Regions from separate parts of the Sphingobium sp. BS19 genome, predicted to be linked through region 2. Evidence: riboswitches for the same ligand, from Rfam matches in the RefSeq annotation. Region 2 holds a riboswitch; the other holds the start of a gene.
What was found. Region 2 has a riboswitch for cobalamin ahead of QMG56_RS03250 (DUF1852 domain-containing protein). Riboswitches for the same ligand answer to the same signal wherever they lie in the genome.
Positions count from the first base shown of each region.

Region 1: linked by a shared signal. The riboswitch ahead of QMG56_RS18415 (TonB-dependent siderophore receptor) and the one ahead of QMG56_RS03250 (DUF1852 domain-containing protein) in region 2 are both predicted to bind cobalamin.

Region 1 is NZ_BSEF01000018.1:61,463-69,860, reverse strand. Features, by position in the region: gene QMG56_RS18430 (glycosyltransferase) at 1-902, opposite strand, end outside; gene QMG56_RS18425 (catalase) at 980-3,091, opposite strand; gene QMG56_RS18420 (Crp/Fnr family transcriptional regulator) at 3,434-4,192, shown strand; cobalamin riboswitch at 4,225-4,423, shown strand; gene QMG56_RS18415 (TonB-dependent siderophore receptor) at 4,573-6,483, shown strand; gene QMG56_RS18410 (ABC transporter substrate-binding protein) at 6,581-7,435, shown strand; gene QMG56_RS18405 (iron ABC transporter permease) at 7,432-8,398, shown strand, end outside.
Region 2 is NZ_BSEF01000002.1:172,767-181,164, forward strand. Features, by position in the region: gene QMG56_RS03235 (MmgE/PrpD family protein) at 1-770, shown strand, start outside; gene prpC (2-methylcitrate synthase) at 785-1,942, shown strand; gene prpB (methylisocitrate lyase) at 1,954-2,874, shown strand; cobalamin riboswitch at 2,997-3,220, shown strand; gene QMG56_RS03250 (DUF1852 domain-containing protein) at 3,345-4,334, shown strand; gene QMG56_RS03255 (methionine synthase) at 4,361-5,389, shown strand; gene QMG56_RS03260 (IS110 family transposase) at 5,811-6,827, opposite strand; gene QMG56_RS03265 (hypothetical protein) at 7,010-7,240, opposite strand; gene QMG56_RS03270 (helix-turn-helix transcriptional regulator) at 7,746-8,398, opposite strand, start outside.

The sequences.
Region 1 (8,398 bases), on a different contig from region 2:
GTCGCCAGCACGCCGCATGTTGCATCCAGAATTTCCGGGATTGCCCCCCGCGCGAACGCAGCAACCGGTACGCCGCAGGCCAGCGCCTCGGCAACCACCAGTCCATATGGCTCATCCCACATCGGCGTGCACAAAAAGGCCCGGGCGCCACCTACCAGCCGCGCCAGATCGCGATGATCGAGATGCCCGACATGCACGGCGTCCACTCCCAGCGCAGGCGCGATCTTCGCCTCAAAATAAGCTTCGTCCAAAATCGGCCCCGCGATCTTCAGCGGCAATCCAATGCGCCGTGCCGCTTCGATGGCCAGATGCAGGCCTTTTTCAGGAACGATCCGGCCATACCAGACCAGATAGCCTTTAGGATCGGCCTCCGCATGAAACGCGAAGCCGTTTAGGTCGATGCCGTTCAGGATCACCCCGTCGATGGGCCGTACATGGCTCCACAAATCCGCGACCGACTGCGAGACACCAACAAAGGCGTTGTTCTGTGCCGTGCACAAACGAATGCCGCTTTCCAGCCAGCAGAAAGGCGGCGTGTGCAACGTCGTCACCATCGGCATTGGCAGGCTGTCCGCCATGGACACCGGCAAATAATGCAGCGAATTGTTATGGATAATATCGAAATCGCGGTGCCGCAAATCGTTCATCAGGCTCAAATACGCATGATGCTCTTTGAAGAACGCGATGTCCGTAGCTTCGGCAGTACCGACTGAAGCAATCGCCGTTTCGGTGCAGATTGCTTCAAGCCCAAGGCTGGCCTCCGACTTGGACGATGCGAACACTGTCACGCCATGCCCGCGTTCACGCAGGGATCGCGCCAGCAAATGCGTATGCATTTCAAGCCCGCCGGCGAAGGGTTCTGCAATGGGATGCTTCAAATGTGCGATGATGCCGATCTGCATCCGGGCGTCTCCTGTCCCTTTTAATCGACGCGGGGACAGCGCATGGCCGTCCCCGTCATCTTTATTATAGTCGTCGATCAGGCTGCCGGTTGCGCATCCAGATCGACTTTCATCTCCCGCGGCCAATGGCGCAGCGCGCGGCAGGCAGTGAGAAACGCCACGGCATCCTTGTCCGCCGCCAGGGGCATGCACGCTTCATCCAGATCGTCAGCAATGCCGGCCTTCTCGAACAACGCCTTGGCGTCCGCCGTCAGGCCGATGAACTTGCAATGCGCAAAGGCGTCCGTGACGAAGTCCTTCGCCGCTGCATCGACGGCCAACAAAGCGGCGCCCTCTGCCGAAGCAACGACTGCTACCGCATCGTACAGCACCGATGGCCCGCCATCGATCTTCTGCTTCGCCGCAACCGCCGTCCCGTCCGAAAGCGTCACGCCACCGATCTTCGGGGCAACCACTTCGTAGTTCGCCCCTTCGCTATCGACAGCCTTGACGAGCGCGTTGAAGATCGCGGCATCCGCGCCATCGGTCAGCAATATGCCCAGCTTGCGACCCTTGAAATTGTCCGGGCCGTTCTTTGCAATGCTCAGCGCATCCGACGTCGGCAGGTCCATGATCGTGGGCCGTGCCGCCTTCGCAGCGTCCGGCATATCCAGGCCAAGCCCGTCCGCCACGGTGTCAGCCAGCGTCGCGTCGATGTTCAGCAAATGCGAAACCGTGCGCGACCGGATGTCGGGACGCTCCACCTTGCTCAGTTCGAACACCAGCGCATCGCCGATATGCTTCTGCTCGATCGGCGTCTGGCTCATGAAGAACTGCCGTGCCTGACTGTAATGGTCGCCGAACGTCTCGGACCGCACTCGCTGCTTGGGACCATCCTCGGTCGTCGGTACAGGTACGTGACCGCGCGCCGGATCTTCGCGTGGGCCACCTTGCGCGGCACCCCAGCTATTGGGCTCATAGTTCGCGCGTCCCTTGGGGTTGCGCATCGCCATGTGGCCGTCCTGCTGGAAATGCGCCATTGGGCATTTAGGGGCGTTGATCGGGATATGCGTGAAGTTGGGCCCGCCGAGCCGCTTCAACTGCGTATCGAGGTAGGAGAAGTTACGCCCCTGCAACAAAGGATCGTTACTGAAATCGACACCCGGCGGTACATTCTGCGTCATGAACGCAACTTGCTCGGTCTCTGCAAAGAAGTTGTCGACCGCCCGGTCGAGCACCAGCCGCCCGACGATCCGCACGGGTACCAGTTCTTCAGGAATTAGCTTCGTCGCGTCCAGCACGTCGAAGTCGAAGCTGTCGGCAAAGGCATCGTCGAACAACTGCACACCCAGTTCCCATTCCGGGAAATCGCCGGCGTTGATCGCATCCCACAGGTCGCGGCGATGGAAATCGGGATCGGCCCCGTTAATCTTGACCGCTTCGTTCCAGGCTACCGACTGCAGCCCCTGCTTGGGCTTCCAGTGGAACTTGACGAAGGTCGACTTGCCTTCGGCATTCACCAGCCGGAAGGTGTGGACGCCAAAGCCTTCCATCGTCCGCAAGGATCGCGGAATCGCCCGGTCGGACATCGTCCACATCACCATGTGCATGGCTTCAGGCGTCAGGCTGATAAAGTCCCAGAAATTGTCATGCGCGGTCTGCGCCTGCGGGAAATCGCGATCCGGCTCCGGCTTTGCGGCGTGGATCAGGTCGGGAAACTTGATCGCATCCTGAATGAAGAACACCGGGATGTTGTTGCCAACGATGTCCCAATTTCCTTCCTGCGTGTAGAGCTTCACCGCAAAGCCGCGCACATCGCGCGCCAGATCGGCCGAACCCTTCGATCCGGCAACGGTCGAAAACCGCACGAACGCAGGCACCCGCTCACCCACACGCTGCAACACATCCGCGCGCGTCACGTCGCTGAGCGATTCCGTCAGCTCGAAATAGCCATGCGCGCCATAGCCGCGGGCATGGACCACACGCTCGGGGATACGTTCATGGTCGAAATGGAACATCTTCTCGCGAAAATGTCCGTCCTCCAGCAACGCGGGGCCTCGCGCGCCCTGCTTCAGCGAATTCTGGTCGTCGGCGACGGGAATGCCCTGCGCGGTCGTCAGCGTGGCGACGTCTCCGCCTGCGGTCTGATGCGTTTCGCCCCCGCTGCCCTGTTCTTCGCCATACACCGTCGATACATCGAAGTCGGCCACGGGGGGCTGCTCTTTCGATTTAACATCCTTGGAACTGCCGGGGCGCTTCGAAAGGGTTTTCGCTGATTTGGCCAAAGGTACTTCCTCAAGTGAATGGGACGCACGGAACGATTGCTCCATGCGCGGATTTAAGGCGGGACATGTGTGAGCTGACAGCCGGAAACACCGGAGGCGTCTCGCGACGTGTCAGGGACAACAGGGGACTAAACCCACTATTGGCAGACTAGTTGCCAATACTAACCTGCGTTATGATGAATTGCGGGCGCGGGGGATACAGGCAGGCTTCAAAGCGTTCATTGCGCAGATGAAACGTCGTAAATGATAAGCTGACAGGGACCGGATATGCTCACAGAAAATTTTTTGAAGGGCCGACGCGGGTCGTCATTGTCGCTGGAAGAGCACGCCGTACTGGAGAGTGTCATCTCGGAGGTGCGAACGCTCAGCCCGCGCAGCATGATCGTTCGGGCAGGCGAGCCGATCTACCACAGCACGCTGCTGATCGATGGCTTCATGTGTCGCTATGTCGATGACCGCGAAGGCTTGCGACAGCTTGTTGCCGTTCAGGTGGCGGGCGATTTCGTCGATCTGCACGCCTATCCGCTCAAAGTTCTCGATCATGATGTCGCCACGCTGACTGCAGCCACCGTCGCGATCATTCCGCATGGCAAGCTGGATCAGATCAACGCCACCATGCCCGAATTGACGCGCAAGCTCTGGTTCTCGACTTTGCTCGACGCGGCGGTTCATCGCGCCTGGCTGTTCCGCCTCGGGCGGCTGGACGCCGTTGGCCGGGTCGCCCATTTCCTCAGTGAGACCAATGTCCGCCTGCAATTGGCGGGCCTCAGCGACGGCACGCGCTTTGCCTTGGGCTTCACGCAAACCGACATTTCCGAAATCTGCGGCATCACCAACGTCCATACCAACCGGGTGCTGCGGCAATTGCGGGAGGAGCAATTGTGCGTGTTCCGCTCGTCGATCGTGGAGATTCAGGATGTCGAAGGCCTTGCGCGGCGCGGCCAGTTCGATCCTGGATATCTGTATCTCAGCCACGATCCGTTCAAAGATACTGCCGCACATCAAAAGCAGAATCGCTTCGCTTAAGACCCCACTTGCCCCCGCGCAGGCTTCGCCCTAAGAGGCGCGCTGCGACAGGTTCCCAGAGATGGGATTGAAAGGGAATTCGGAAATGGAGCGATCCATGATCCGAAGCTGCCCCCGCAACTGTGACCGGCGAGTGCTCGCCCAACATACCACTGGATGTTTCAATCCGGGAAGGTGGACGAGCATGATGACCCGCGAGCCAGGAGACCTGCCTGTCGTTGTCGATCCTTCATGCGGACGGGGTGTGCCGGATGATCGAGGTTTTCCTCGCGTGACGACGTCGATTGGGATGGCGCGCGTGGAATGATTCCACTCCACTTGCTGTGCTGTTGTGCCTTTGGCGCGTGCGATCCCTTGTTGTTGATCTAAGGGGGAATTTCATGCCCAGATATATTGCGTCGCTGCTATCGCTCACCGCTCTCGTTTCGCCTGTCGCTGCTTTTGCGGAGGACGCGCCGGACACCATCGTCGTCACTGCGACCCGCACCGAACAGCCACTCTCGCGCGTCGGTCAATCCATCACCGTTATAGATCGTGAGGAAATCGCGACGCGCCAGACCGACACCATCGTCGACATCCTGCGCACCGTTCCCGGCGTCACCATCGCTCGCACCGGCGGCATCGGCGGCGTCGCATCTGTGTTCATTCGCGGCGCGGAAAGCGACCAGACGGTCGCATTGATCGACGGGGTAAAGCTCAACGATCCTTCGTCGCCCGGCGGCGGCTTCAACTTCGGCAATCTGATGACTGGCAACATCGCGCGCATCGAAGTGCTGCGCGGCCCGCAGTCGGTGCTGTGGGGCAGCCAGGCCATCGGCGGCGTCGTCAACCTCATCACCATCCCGCCCAGCGAAGACTTGGCAGTCAATCTGCGCGGCGAATATGGCTATCGTGACACCGGCGAACTCGTCGGCAATGTGTCGGGCAAGGCTGGCCCCGTCTCCGCCAGCCTCGGCGCAGGCTATTTCCGTACGGACGGCATTTCCGCCTTCAACGAAAAGCGCGGCGGCAAGGAGAAGGACGGCTATCGTAACTATGGCGCGAACGCCAATGTCAACGTGGCGCTGTCCGACGCGATCTCGGTCGATTTGCGCGGCTGGTATTCCAACGGTCGCAACGATCAGGATGGTTTCGCGCCGCCCAGCTTCAGCTTTGGCGATACACTGGAATATACCAAGACCCGTGACATGGTCGGCTATGCCGGTCTCAACGCCGCGCTGCTCGACGGACGCTTCCGCAACCGCTTGGGCTTTGCCTACACCGATATCGACCGCGTCAGCTACGATGGGGCCAGCACCTCATCGGAAACCTTCGCTGCCAAGGGCCGCAACGAACGCTTCGAATATCAGGGCAGCTTCGACATCGCGGAAGGCTGGCAAACCACCTTCGGCGCGGAACGCGAGAAGTCACGCCTGAAAACCTCCAACTACGGTTTCGCCGACGCCCCTCAAAGCGCCGTCATCGAAAGCGTCTATGGCCAGTTGATTGCCACCCCCTTCGCCGGATTCACTGCAACCGGCGGCGTCCGTTACGATCATCACAATCGCTTCGGCAGCGCGACGACCTTCGGCGCAAATGGCGTATGGACCCCCAATGCCGGCAAGACCGAACTGCGCGCCAGCTATAGCGAAGGGTTCAAGGCGCCCAGCCTCTACCAGCTCTACGGTGACTATGGGAACGACACCCTGCGTCCTGAACGCGCAAGGGCGTGGGATGCCGGTGTCACGCAGCGTCTGCTGGACGGCGCGATCGAAGCGAGTGCGACATGGTTCCACCGCAACAGCCGCAACCTCATCGACTTCATTTCATGCAGCACGCCCTTGACCGGCATTTGCACGGGTCGGCCCTTCGGCACCTATGACAATATCGTCAAGGCACGCTCGCAGGGTCTCGAAGTCGTGCTCGCGCTGCGTCCGGTCGAACCGCTCAAGGTGCAGGCATCCTACACCTATCTCGACGCGGAAAACCGTTCGCCCGGAAGCCCGAACTTCGGCAACAAGCTTGCCCGTCGTCCGGCGCACAGCGTCAACGCGGCCATCGACTATCGCTGGTCCTTCGGTCTCACCACCGGGGCGACCATCACCCATGTCGGGTCCAGCTTCGACAACGCTGCCAACAGCCGCCGGGTCGAAGGCTATGCGTTGGCCGATATCCGCGCATCCTTTCCGATCACGAAGAATGTCGAAATCTACGGTCGAGTCGAAAACCTGTTCAACGAACGCTATGAGACGGTTTTCCGTTATGGCACGCCGGGTCGCGCGGCCTATGGCGGCGTCCGTGTGAGCTACTGATCTAATGACTCACGGCGCCCTCTGGATCGATGCACTCCGTCCCCACAACGGGTACATCGATCCGGTGCGCGCTTCGAGGAGGAGGGGCCGAGTCACATTGGCGCGATCCCTCCTCGCACTCGCGACCGTTCCTATGCTGATGGGTTCGGTGATCTCGCAGGCAGTGCCACCTCGCCCAGCCGCCGCCCACCGCGTGCCCCGCATCGTCTCGATCAATCCCTGTATCGACGCAGTGCTGATGCAGGTCGCCGACCCCGCACAGATCGCGGGGATCAGTCACTATTCGCAGGACCCGCAGGCCACCTCGATATCGCTCGCTACGGCCCGCCGCTTCCGGGCCACGTCAGGCACCGCAGAGGAAGTCGTGGCGTTGGCGCCTGACCTCGTGCTTGCCGGTCAGCATGTCGCGCCGTCCACCGTCGCGATGCTGCAACGGATGCACATCCGCTTTGTCCAGTTCCCCGTGCCGACGACCTTGGCGGAGACGGAGGATCAGGTGCGTGCCATCGGATCGGCCATCGGCCAGCCGCAGCGCGGCGCTATGTTGGCGCGCCGGATCGCAAATGCCGCCATCGCCGCGCGTCCTTCCGACACGCAAAGGATACCCGCGCTCATCTGGCAGGGCGGCGGACTGGTGCCGGGCAAGGGGACGCTCTCCGACGCCCTTCTGCAAACCGCTGGATTTGAGAATATGAGCGCATCCTACGGCCTCACCCAATGGGACATATTGCCGCTCGAATATCTCGTCGCCCGTCCGCCGCGCGTCCTGCTGTCGGTGGGGCAGGGGGCAGGGTCGGGCGACCGTATGCTCTCGCATCCCGTCGTCACCAAATTGGGCAAGCGCATCGCCATCCGCCCCTTCGCCCCGCGCCTGATGAACTGTGCCGGACCCAATGTCATAGACGCGCTGGAACGGCTCAAGACGATCCGCAAGGAACTGATAAGTCGATGAGTTCTAAGCTATTGAAACTTAACATACTATTGCTCGCCGCCCTATTTGCGCTCATCGGCTTATCGCTGATCGCAGGCAAGGTATGGATCCCCTTGGACGCATGGCAGAGCAGCGATCCGCGCTGGCTCATCATCGCCGAACTGCGCCTGCCTCGCACGGTGCTGGCCATCATTATCGGCGCGGCGCTGGGCCTTTCGGGTGCCGCGATGCAAGGCTATTTGCGCAATCCGCTGGCCGATCCGGGCCTGTTCGGCATCTCGTCCAGCGCCGCCTTGGGCGCTGTTTTATCACTCTATTTCGGTTTTGCCGTGTCGGCTTATATGCTCCCCGCCTTCGCCTTGGCCGGGGCAGGGCTGGCGATGGCGGTCCTCGCTCTGATGGCCGGACGCTCGGGCAGCCTCATCCTTTTCACGCTGGCGGGGATGATCCTCTCCAGCGTCACCGGATCGATGACGGCGCTGGCCATCAGCCTCGCGCCCACGCCCTTTGCTGCGTCGGAAATCATGACCTGGCTGCTCGGCGCGCTGACCGACCGAAGCTGGGACGACGTAAAAATCGCCTTGCCGCTTACGGCTGTGGGCATCGGGATATTGGCGACCACTGCGCGGTCGCTCGACGCCCTGACTTTGGGCGAACAGGCTGCCCAATCCATGGGCGTCGACCGGCGGCGGGTGCAATGGTCGATCGTTTCAGGTGTCGGCTTATGCGTCGGCGCAGCGGTCGCTACCTCCGGCGTCATCGGCTTCGTCGGCCTGATGGTGCCGCACATGGTCCGCCCGCTCGCAGGCAATCGCCCCTCCGCCATCCTGCTTCCCTCTGCACTTGCCGGGGCGCTGTTGCTGCTCGCCGCCGACAGCTTCGTCCGCGCCATTCCCACCGTCAGCGAACTGCGCCTCGGCATCGCCATGTCGATCCTGGGCGGACCTTTCTTCTTCATGCTCCTCTTCAAGATGCGCAGGACAC
Region 2 (8,398 bases):
CCGCATATGAAGGGGAAGATGGCTTCATCGCCTGGCTGCTCTCTGGTCCGAACCACATCTATCAGGTGCCGCTGCCTGCGCCGGGCGAGCCGAAGCGTGCGATCCTCGACACCTATACCAAGGAATATTCGGCGGAATATCAAAGCCAGGCGCTGATAGACCTAGCCAAGCGGATGAGCCCGAAGGTCGGCGACCTGTCGCAGATCGAAAGCATCCTTATCAAGACCAGCCACCACACGCATTATGTGATCGGCACCGGCGCCAACGATCCGCAGAAGATGGATCCCAAGGCAAGCCGTGAAACCCTCGATCACTCGATCATGTATATCTTTGCCGTCGCGCTGGAGGATGGCGGTTGGCACCATGAAAAGAGCTATGCGCCAGAACGTGCCCAGCGTCCTGGCACGGTAGACCTTTGGCACAAGATCACGACCGAGGAAGATCCCGGCTGGACCGCGCGTTACCACGCCATGGGCTCAGACAAGGCCTTCGGTGGAAAGGTCATCATCACGCTGAAGAATGGCAAGTCGATCATCGATGAACTGGGCGTTGCAGATGCCCATCCAAACGGCGCACGACCGTTCGCACGGCCCAATTATGTCGAGAAGTTCCGCACACTGGCCGATGGCATCGTCGCGACGACTGAGCAGGATCGCTTCCTCGCTCTGATTGATCGGCTGCCGACCCTGACCGGCGCGGAAGTCACCCAGCTCAATTTCATCGTGTCCTCCGCTCAACTCGGACCCGACGCGCCCGCAGGCATCTTCTGATGGAAAGGCAAGTCATGGACATTCCCTTCAAGCCCAAGAAATCGGTGGCTCTCTCAGGCGTCACCGCTGGCAATACCGCGCTCTGCACAGTCGGCAAAACCGGCAATGATCTGCATTATCGGGGCTATGACATTCTCGATCTCGCTGAGACCAGCGAGTTCGAGGAGATCGCCCACCTGCTCGTTCACGGGGAACTGCCCTCCCAGGCCCAGCTTGCGTCCTATAAGGAGAAACTCAAGGGCCTGCGCGGCCTGCCACAGTCGGTGAAGGAAACGCTGGAGGCTATTCCGGCTGCGGCGCATCCCATGGACGTGATGCGCTCGGGCGTTTCGGCGCTCGGCTGCGTACTGCCTGAGACCCATGATCACAACCTACCAGATGCGCGGGACATTGCCGATCGGCTGATGGCATCTCTAGGTTCGATCCTGCTTTACTGGTATCACTTCGCCCATCACGGTCGTCGGATCGAAGTCGAGACCGATGATGACAGCATAGGCGGGCATTTCCTGCATCTCCTGCACGGTAAAATGCCGTCGCCAAGCTTTGTGCGGGCCATGCACACATCGCTCATTCTCTATGCCGAGCATGAGTTCAACGCCTCGACTTTCACCGCGCGAGTGATCGCCGGCACCGGGTCTGACATGTATTCGAGCATTGCTGGCGCCATTGGCGCGCTGCGTGGCCCGAAGCACGGCGGCGCCAATGAAGTCGCGTTCGAGATACAAAAACGTTACGCTACTCCCGCCGATGCCGAAGCCGATATTCGGCGCCGTGTCGACGCCAAGGAAGTGGTCATCGGCTTCGGGCATCCCGTTTATACGGTATCCGATCCCCGCAACGTCGTCATCAAGCGTGTGGCCAAGGCGCTGGCGGACGGGGCAGGCGCGCAACGGCAATATGCCGTCGCCGAGCGCATTGAGCAGGTGATGTGGGACGCGAAAGCCATGTTTCCCAATCTCGATTGGTTTAGCGCCGTGTCCTACAACCTGATGGGCGTGCCGACGGCGATGTTCACCCCATTGTTCGTCATTGCCCGCACCTCCGGGTGGGCGGCGCATGTCATCGAGCAGCGGCAGGACAACAAGATTATTCGCCCGTCGGCCCATTATACTGGCCCCGAAAATCTCGCCTTCGTGCCGCTGGCGCAGCGCACTGAAGCAGCGGCTGTTTAAGGAGACACATATTGCCCTATCTTGTCGCAGACGAATTGCCTGTTCAAAGCGCAGGCGCCCGTTTCAGGGCACTGCTCGACCGACCGAACATACTCCAACTTCCCGGCGCGCATAATGGCCATGCCGCGCTGCAGGCCAAGGCAGCCGGGTTCAACGGACTTTATCTCTCCGGCGCAGCGATGACCGCCAGCATGGGATTGCCTGACCTGGGTATCATCACCGTAGATGAAGTCGCCTTCTTCGTCCGTCAGATCGCTCATGCGGCTGGCCTTCCGCTGCTGGTCGATGGCGATACAGGATATGGCGAGGCGCTTAACGTCATGCATATGGTCCGCACCTTCGAGGAGGCGGGCGCTGGCGCCGTCCATCTGGAAGATCAGATATTGCCCAAGAAATGCGGACATCTGAACGGCAAGAAGCTGGCCGACGCCCACGACATGGCAAACAAGGTTGCCGCCGCGAAGAAGGCAAGCCGCGATATCGTCATCATCGCGCGGACCGATGCCGCTGGTGTGGAAGGGTTCGACGCCGCAGTGTCCCGTGCGAAACTCTATGTCGAAGCCGGCGCGGACGCCATCTTCCCAGAGGCACTGGTTACCCGCGGAATGTTCACTGCCTTCGCTCAGGCCATGCCGGGGGTAAAGCTGCTCGCCAACATGACCGAGTTCGGCAAGACGCCCTTCTTCACCGCCCAGGAGTTCGAGGCGATGGGATACCGAATGGTGATCTGGCCGGTATCTTCGCTCCGCGTCGCCAACAAGGCGCAGGCCAAGCTGTATGCCGCCATCAAAGAGGACGGTGGCACCCACAATATGGTGGAGGAGATGCAGACCCGCGCCGAACTTTACGACACCATCGGTCTGCACGATTATGAGTCATTGGACGCCTCTATCGTGCAGACGGTCCTGCCGGTTGTGACCGTCGAGAGCTGATGGATTTCCGGCCCTCAGGCCAAAATGCGGGGCATGGCGATTGGGGAATTGCGATGCCTCATCGCCTTGCAGGGTATATAAAGAAATCTTTATATACCTCTTGACGCTCGTGGAAAACTCTTGTTTAAACAGGCTGTCGAGGTTCTCCACAGCAGGCATGATGTGGAGCTAAGACGGGAAGCCGGTGACGTTCTCGTTGAACGGAATCCGGCGCTGCCCCCGCAACTGTAAGCGGTGAGCGGCGGTTCCATTTTGTGTCACTGAGCCTTCGCAAGAGGCTCGGGAAGGCCGGGACCGACGCATTGACCCGTGAGCCAGGAGACCTGCCTCCGACGCGATAATGTTCCTCGGACGGGGGTTCCTCCGGTGGATCGCGCCTGATGCTAGGCCGGGGCTTGAGTGCCTTCGGGCTTGTCCGTCTTGTGCGTTTCCTTCGGTCCTCTCGCCCGGCAAACCTAGGTGATCGGTCGATGGCTACGCATTCCTCCTTTGAGTTCTCCATCAATCACATTGATTTCGATGAGAATTATCGGCCCGCGGACAATACCCGCATCACGACGAACTTCGCCAATCTGGCACGGGGCGATAGTCGCCGTGAGAATTTGCGCAACACCCTGCGGATGATCGACAATCGCTTCAACGCTCTCGCGCGTTGGGATAATCCCAAGGGGCATCGGTACACTGTCGAACTCAAAATAATTTCAGTCGAGATGCGTATCGATGCCGCAGGGAATAACGACGTGTTCCCGCTGATTGAAATCCTTAAGACGGCTATCTTCGACAGAAAGACCGACCAACGCATTGACGGTATCGTCGGCAATAATTTCTCGTCTTATGTTCGCGACTATGACTTCAGCGTTCTGCTGTCGGAGCATATGAAGAAAAATCCGAATTCCGGCGCTCCGGAAGGCTTTGGTGACCTGCATGGCAACCTGTTCAAGCACTTTTTGAATTCGGGTGCCTATAGGGACAACTTCAGCAAACCGCCCGTCATCTGCCTGAGCGTATCGAGCAGCAAAACCTACCGGCGGACTACGAATGAGCACCCGGTCCTGGGTTTCGAATATCACAATGACGACGTTTCGGCGACCGACGAGTATTTTGCCAAAATGGGCATGAAGGTCCGCTATTTCATGCCGCCCAATAGCGTCGCTCCATTTGCCTTTTACCATCTTGGCGACTTGCTCGGCGATTATACGAGCCTTGAACTGGTCAGCACCATCAGCGTGATGGAGACTTTTCAGAAAATCTATCGACCCGAAATATACAACGCCAATTCGGCGGCAGCGGAGCTGTATCAGCCAAGCCTCAAATATCAGGACTATTCGCTCACTCGCATTGTCTACGACCGCGAAGAGCGCAGCCGGCTGGCTGTCGAACAGGGCAAGTTTGCTGAAGAGCGTTTCATCAAGCCATATCGGGCCGTGCTGGAGCAATGGTCTGCCAGTCACGCGCGCTGATCCATCAGAAAATAAGGCCGTTTCTCATGAACATATTATTGCCTACTTCGACCGCCGGGAGCTTGCCCCAGCCCTCCTGGCTTGCACAATCTGAGACGCTTTGGTCGCCATGGAAGTTAGAGGGAGAAGAACTGGTCGAGGGCAAGCAAGATGCTTTGCGCCTGTCTCTGGACGATCAGCGGCAGGCGGGGATCGATATCGTCAGCGATGGCGAGCAGACGCGCCAGCATTTCGTTACGACATTTATCGAGCATCTCAGCGGAGTTGATTTCGAGACGCGCAAGACCGTCAGAATCCGCGATCGCTACGACGCGAGCGTGCCCACGGTCGTAGGCGCGGTTGAACGCCGGAAGCCGGTTTTTGTCGAAGACGCCAAGTTCCTGCGTCAGCAAACCAATCAGCCGATCAAATGGGCCCTGCCCGGGCCAATGACGATGATCGATACGCTCTATGATGCCCATTATAAAAGCCGCGAGAAGCTCGCCTGGGAATTCGCCAAGATCCTCAATCAGGAAGCCAGGGAACTCGAGGCCGCCGGCGTCGACATAATCCAGTTCGACGAACCGGCGTTCAACGTGTTCTTCGACGAAGTGAATGAATGGGGCATCGCGACCTTGGAAAAGGCAGCTGAAGGGCTAAAGTGCGAGACTGCCGTTCACATCTGCTATGGCTATGGCATCAAGGCCAACACCGATTGGAAGAAGACGCTCGGATCAGAGTGGCGGCAATATGAGAGAGCCTTTCCCAAGCTGAAAGGCTCTAGCATCGACATTATCTCGTTGGAATGCCAGAATTCCCGGGTTCCGATGGACCTGATCGAACTCATTCGGGGCAAGAAGGTGATGGTAGGCGCCATCGACGTGGCGAGCGACATCATCGAAACGCCCGAGCAAGTCGCCGATACGCTGCGAAAAGCGCTGCAGTTTTTGGATGTCGACAAACTCTATCCGTCGACCAACTGTGGCATGGCGCCGCTGTCTCGCCGCGTAGCGAAAGGCAAGCTTGCTGCTTTGGGCGCCGGCGCCGCAATCATTCGGAGAGAGCTTTCGGCCTGACGGGGCGGTGGAGGATAAAGCGCGTCCGGTGGCAAACACCGAACGCCGATCCGGTTGATATCGAAGGGGAGTGTCCATCCTCCTATGCAACAAGACAGGGTGGCTCATTACGCGCAGACCCGGATTGCTCGGAGCGAACATAGCCGGTGAACCATTTTTTATGTTGAATGCCGTTGAATGGCCAAGATCTCGAACGGCGGCTTTGTTGTCTAATTGATTCCTGCATTGCGCTTCCTTTTTCCCGTTTGCCAATGGTTGTCTTCGAGGTCATCGGACCGCTGAGGTAGCTTTTGTCCGAGCCTTCATGATCGCGGCCGAGCGGAAATAGGTGGACGTCTCTGAGTCCCAAACGAGGTTTGACCCTCTACAAAGCTGACGAGATCGTCCGGGGCATGGCTGATCGGGATGAGGAACGCGGGGATCAGACCCAGCGAAACTCAGTCTCGTTCAGCCAAAGCGAATGCAGTAAAGCGGCGAGCTTCCGCGCAACGGCCGTTCTGGCACGCCTTGCACCTTTGGCTTCGGCCATTTTCCTGCCCCACTCCTGAAGGGCAAATGGCCGCTTGACCTGGGTCAGCGCGACGTTGGCCGCTTCGTAAAGCGCCTTGCGCAACATGGGATCTCCCGCCTTGGAGATATGCCCGCTGACATCGCGTTCTCCCGATTGACTGCGTCGAGGCACGAGCCCTGCATAGGCGCCGACATCGTTGCTTCTGGCAAAACGGCGCGGATCTTCGATGGTTGATGTGTAGGTGAGCGCGGTGATTGGTCCAACCCCAGGAACGCTCATCAACCTGGCGCAGACCTCATCCGCCTTTGCCCGATCATTGAGCAGGCGATTGTACGCGCGTAGCTGCTCTTCAATAGCCTCCATGGATGCAATGAGCGGAGAAAACAGAGCCTTCAAATCCGGGCGCTGGGCGTAGAAGCCCGTCAGGCGTTCGGCACGTCGGCCCGGCGTTCTGGCAGTGCCCATGCGCAGGCAGAACAGCTTCAGGAGCCCACGCAGCTGATTGGCCATGGATGTCCGCGCAGTGATGAGCTGGGCGCGGATACGGAGGGCTGCCCTATCGATATGCGTGGCTGACGCTTTCATGTGGACGCGTTTGTACCATCCGGTGCGCGCCAGCTGGGCAAGCCCTTCAGCGTCGTGGACATCGCTTTTGTTCACGCGGGCAGAAAGGACGCCCTTCGCGTGCCGCGAGCAGATGCACTCTATCGCAACACCGCGCTCGACCAGCCCATGATACAGGAACGTCGATAACGTTCCCGTCTCCAGCACCACACGCGCCAGATCGGTACAATGTTTGTTAAGCCATTTGGCCAGAACAGCGGGATCGCTCGCGACAACATCGCGCCGCAAAACCTTACCGTCGACATCGACCACGCAGATATGCGTCGTCTTGTCACTTACATCCAACCCTGCATAAATCGACATCGGTCATCCTCCTGCATTGAAGCGCCAAGGCGACTTCGTACCATGCACGAGGGTGGCTAAATCAATTACGCGGTGTCCCAACTTGGGCCTTGCAACGCGCCGAGCGTTCGGAGAATGTAGGATGGCTTTCGACGGGATTTCGAGTGTTAAGAACGACCACTTTGTTCACAGCAGCAGTAAGCTCAATCTGCCGACACGATCGAATATTCAAGTCGCACATCGTCTAGAAGTCGCTCGATCGCGGCGCGCTGGGCATCGGTACCGTTTGGCCTAACCTCCCAATTGCAATGGGCATGCGTTGCGATGTCTCGCACAATGACCTTGCCCAGCGCCCGCCGCCATGTCTGCGATGTGCCGCCGCTCTCGCGGATCAGACGGGCAATAAGCAGAAGTTGTAGGTCAGAGGCGGTCATTTCCCCCGCTTAGCTGCTGTGGGTTGGAAATTGCTAGAGCTAGCTCGACGAGGTATTAAGGCTCTGCAAATGCGTAGCCCCCAAGCGAACCCTATTTACGCTTCGAACCCGATTTACGGGAAGGGAATGGGGCCACTCCATGGGGTCTATTTTTTGCTGCAGTGCAGCAATTGATGTAATTACAATTTGTTAGCGATGCCTTGCGATTCCCTTCACCGCTCCAAGCCCTCCCAAACCGTACAAAACACGCAAATCCGCTACAAATCCAGATAGACCTTTGCTAGCATAGCGGTCGATTATTTTAGCCGCGGTCCGCGCGTGCGTCGTCATGTGCAGGTCGGGGCCCCAGTTTGACCTTGGCTTGTGCAATCGGCGTGTGCCACGCGCTCACAGGCACACCAGCACTTGTATCACACGTCCAACTATCACCCTTGTCGGCGAATGTAGCACTAACGGGGATCGTTGCTGCCATATCGGTGATGGCTGCCGGATCGGAACCTCCATTTCACGCTTCCGCAAACAGGGCACGAAGGCGCTCTATCATGGGCGGCATTGTCGGATTGTAGACCATCATGATGAGATCCGACCGTCCTTCGACCGCAAACGTCGAGAATTCCAGGTCCACGGGCCCGAGTGAACGGTGGTGAAGGCGCTTGATGCCTTCGCCGTGACCCATGACTTCATTGTCATTCCACAGCGTCCTGAATTCTGCGCTGGAGGCCGACAGCTCATCGACGAGTTGCCGGATTTCCAGGCTGGCCCCGGCGCGGGCGGCATCGGCGCGGAAGGTGCCCACGACATAGCGTGCAACGCTGCGCCAATCGTCCTGCGCGCCGCGGACACGTTCGTCATCGAAGATCAGCCGCAGAATGTTGCGCCGCTCGCGCGGTAGCTCCGCATAGTTGGCCAGGATCAGGGTCGCCGCCTTGTTCCAGGCGACGACATCCCAGGTCGCTGTTCTGATGATGGCGGGACTGTATGGCAGGGCGTCCAGCACGCGCTGCAGGCGCGGCGTGATGCCTTCCGGGTGGCGATAGCGCGCTTCCGGAGGATGGCCGAACGCGAGAATATGGAGATGATCGCGCTCCAACTCGGTGAGCATTATGCCAGTCGCGATCCGGTCCAACACATCGGCTGATGGCGCTCCGCCGCGGCCCT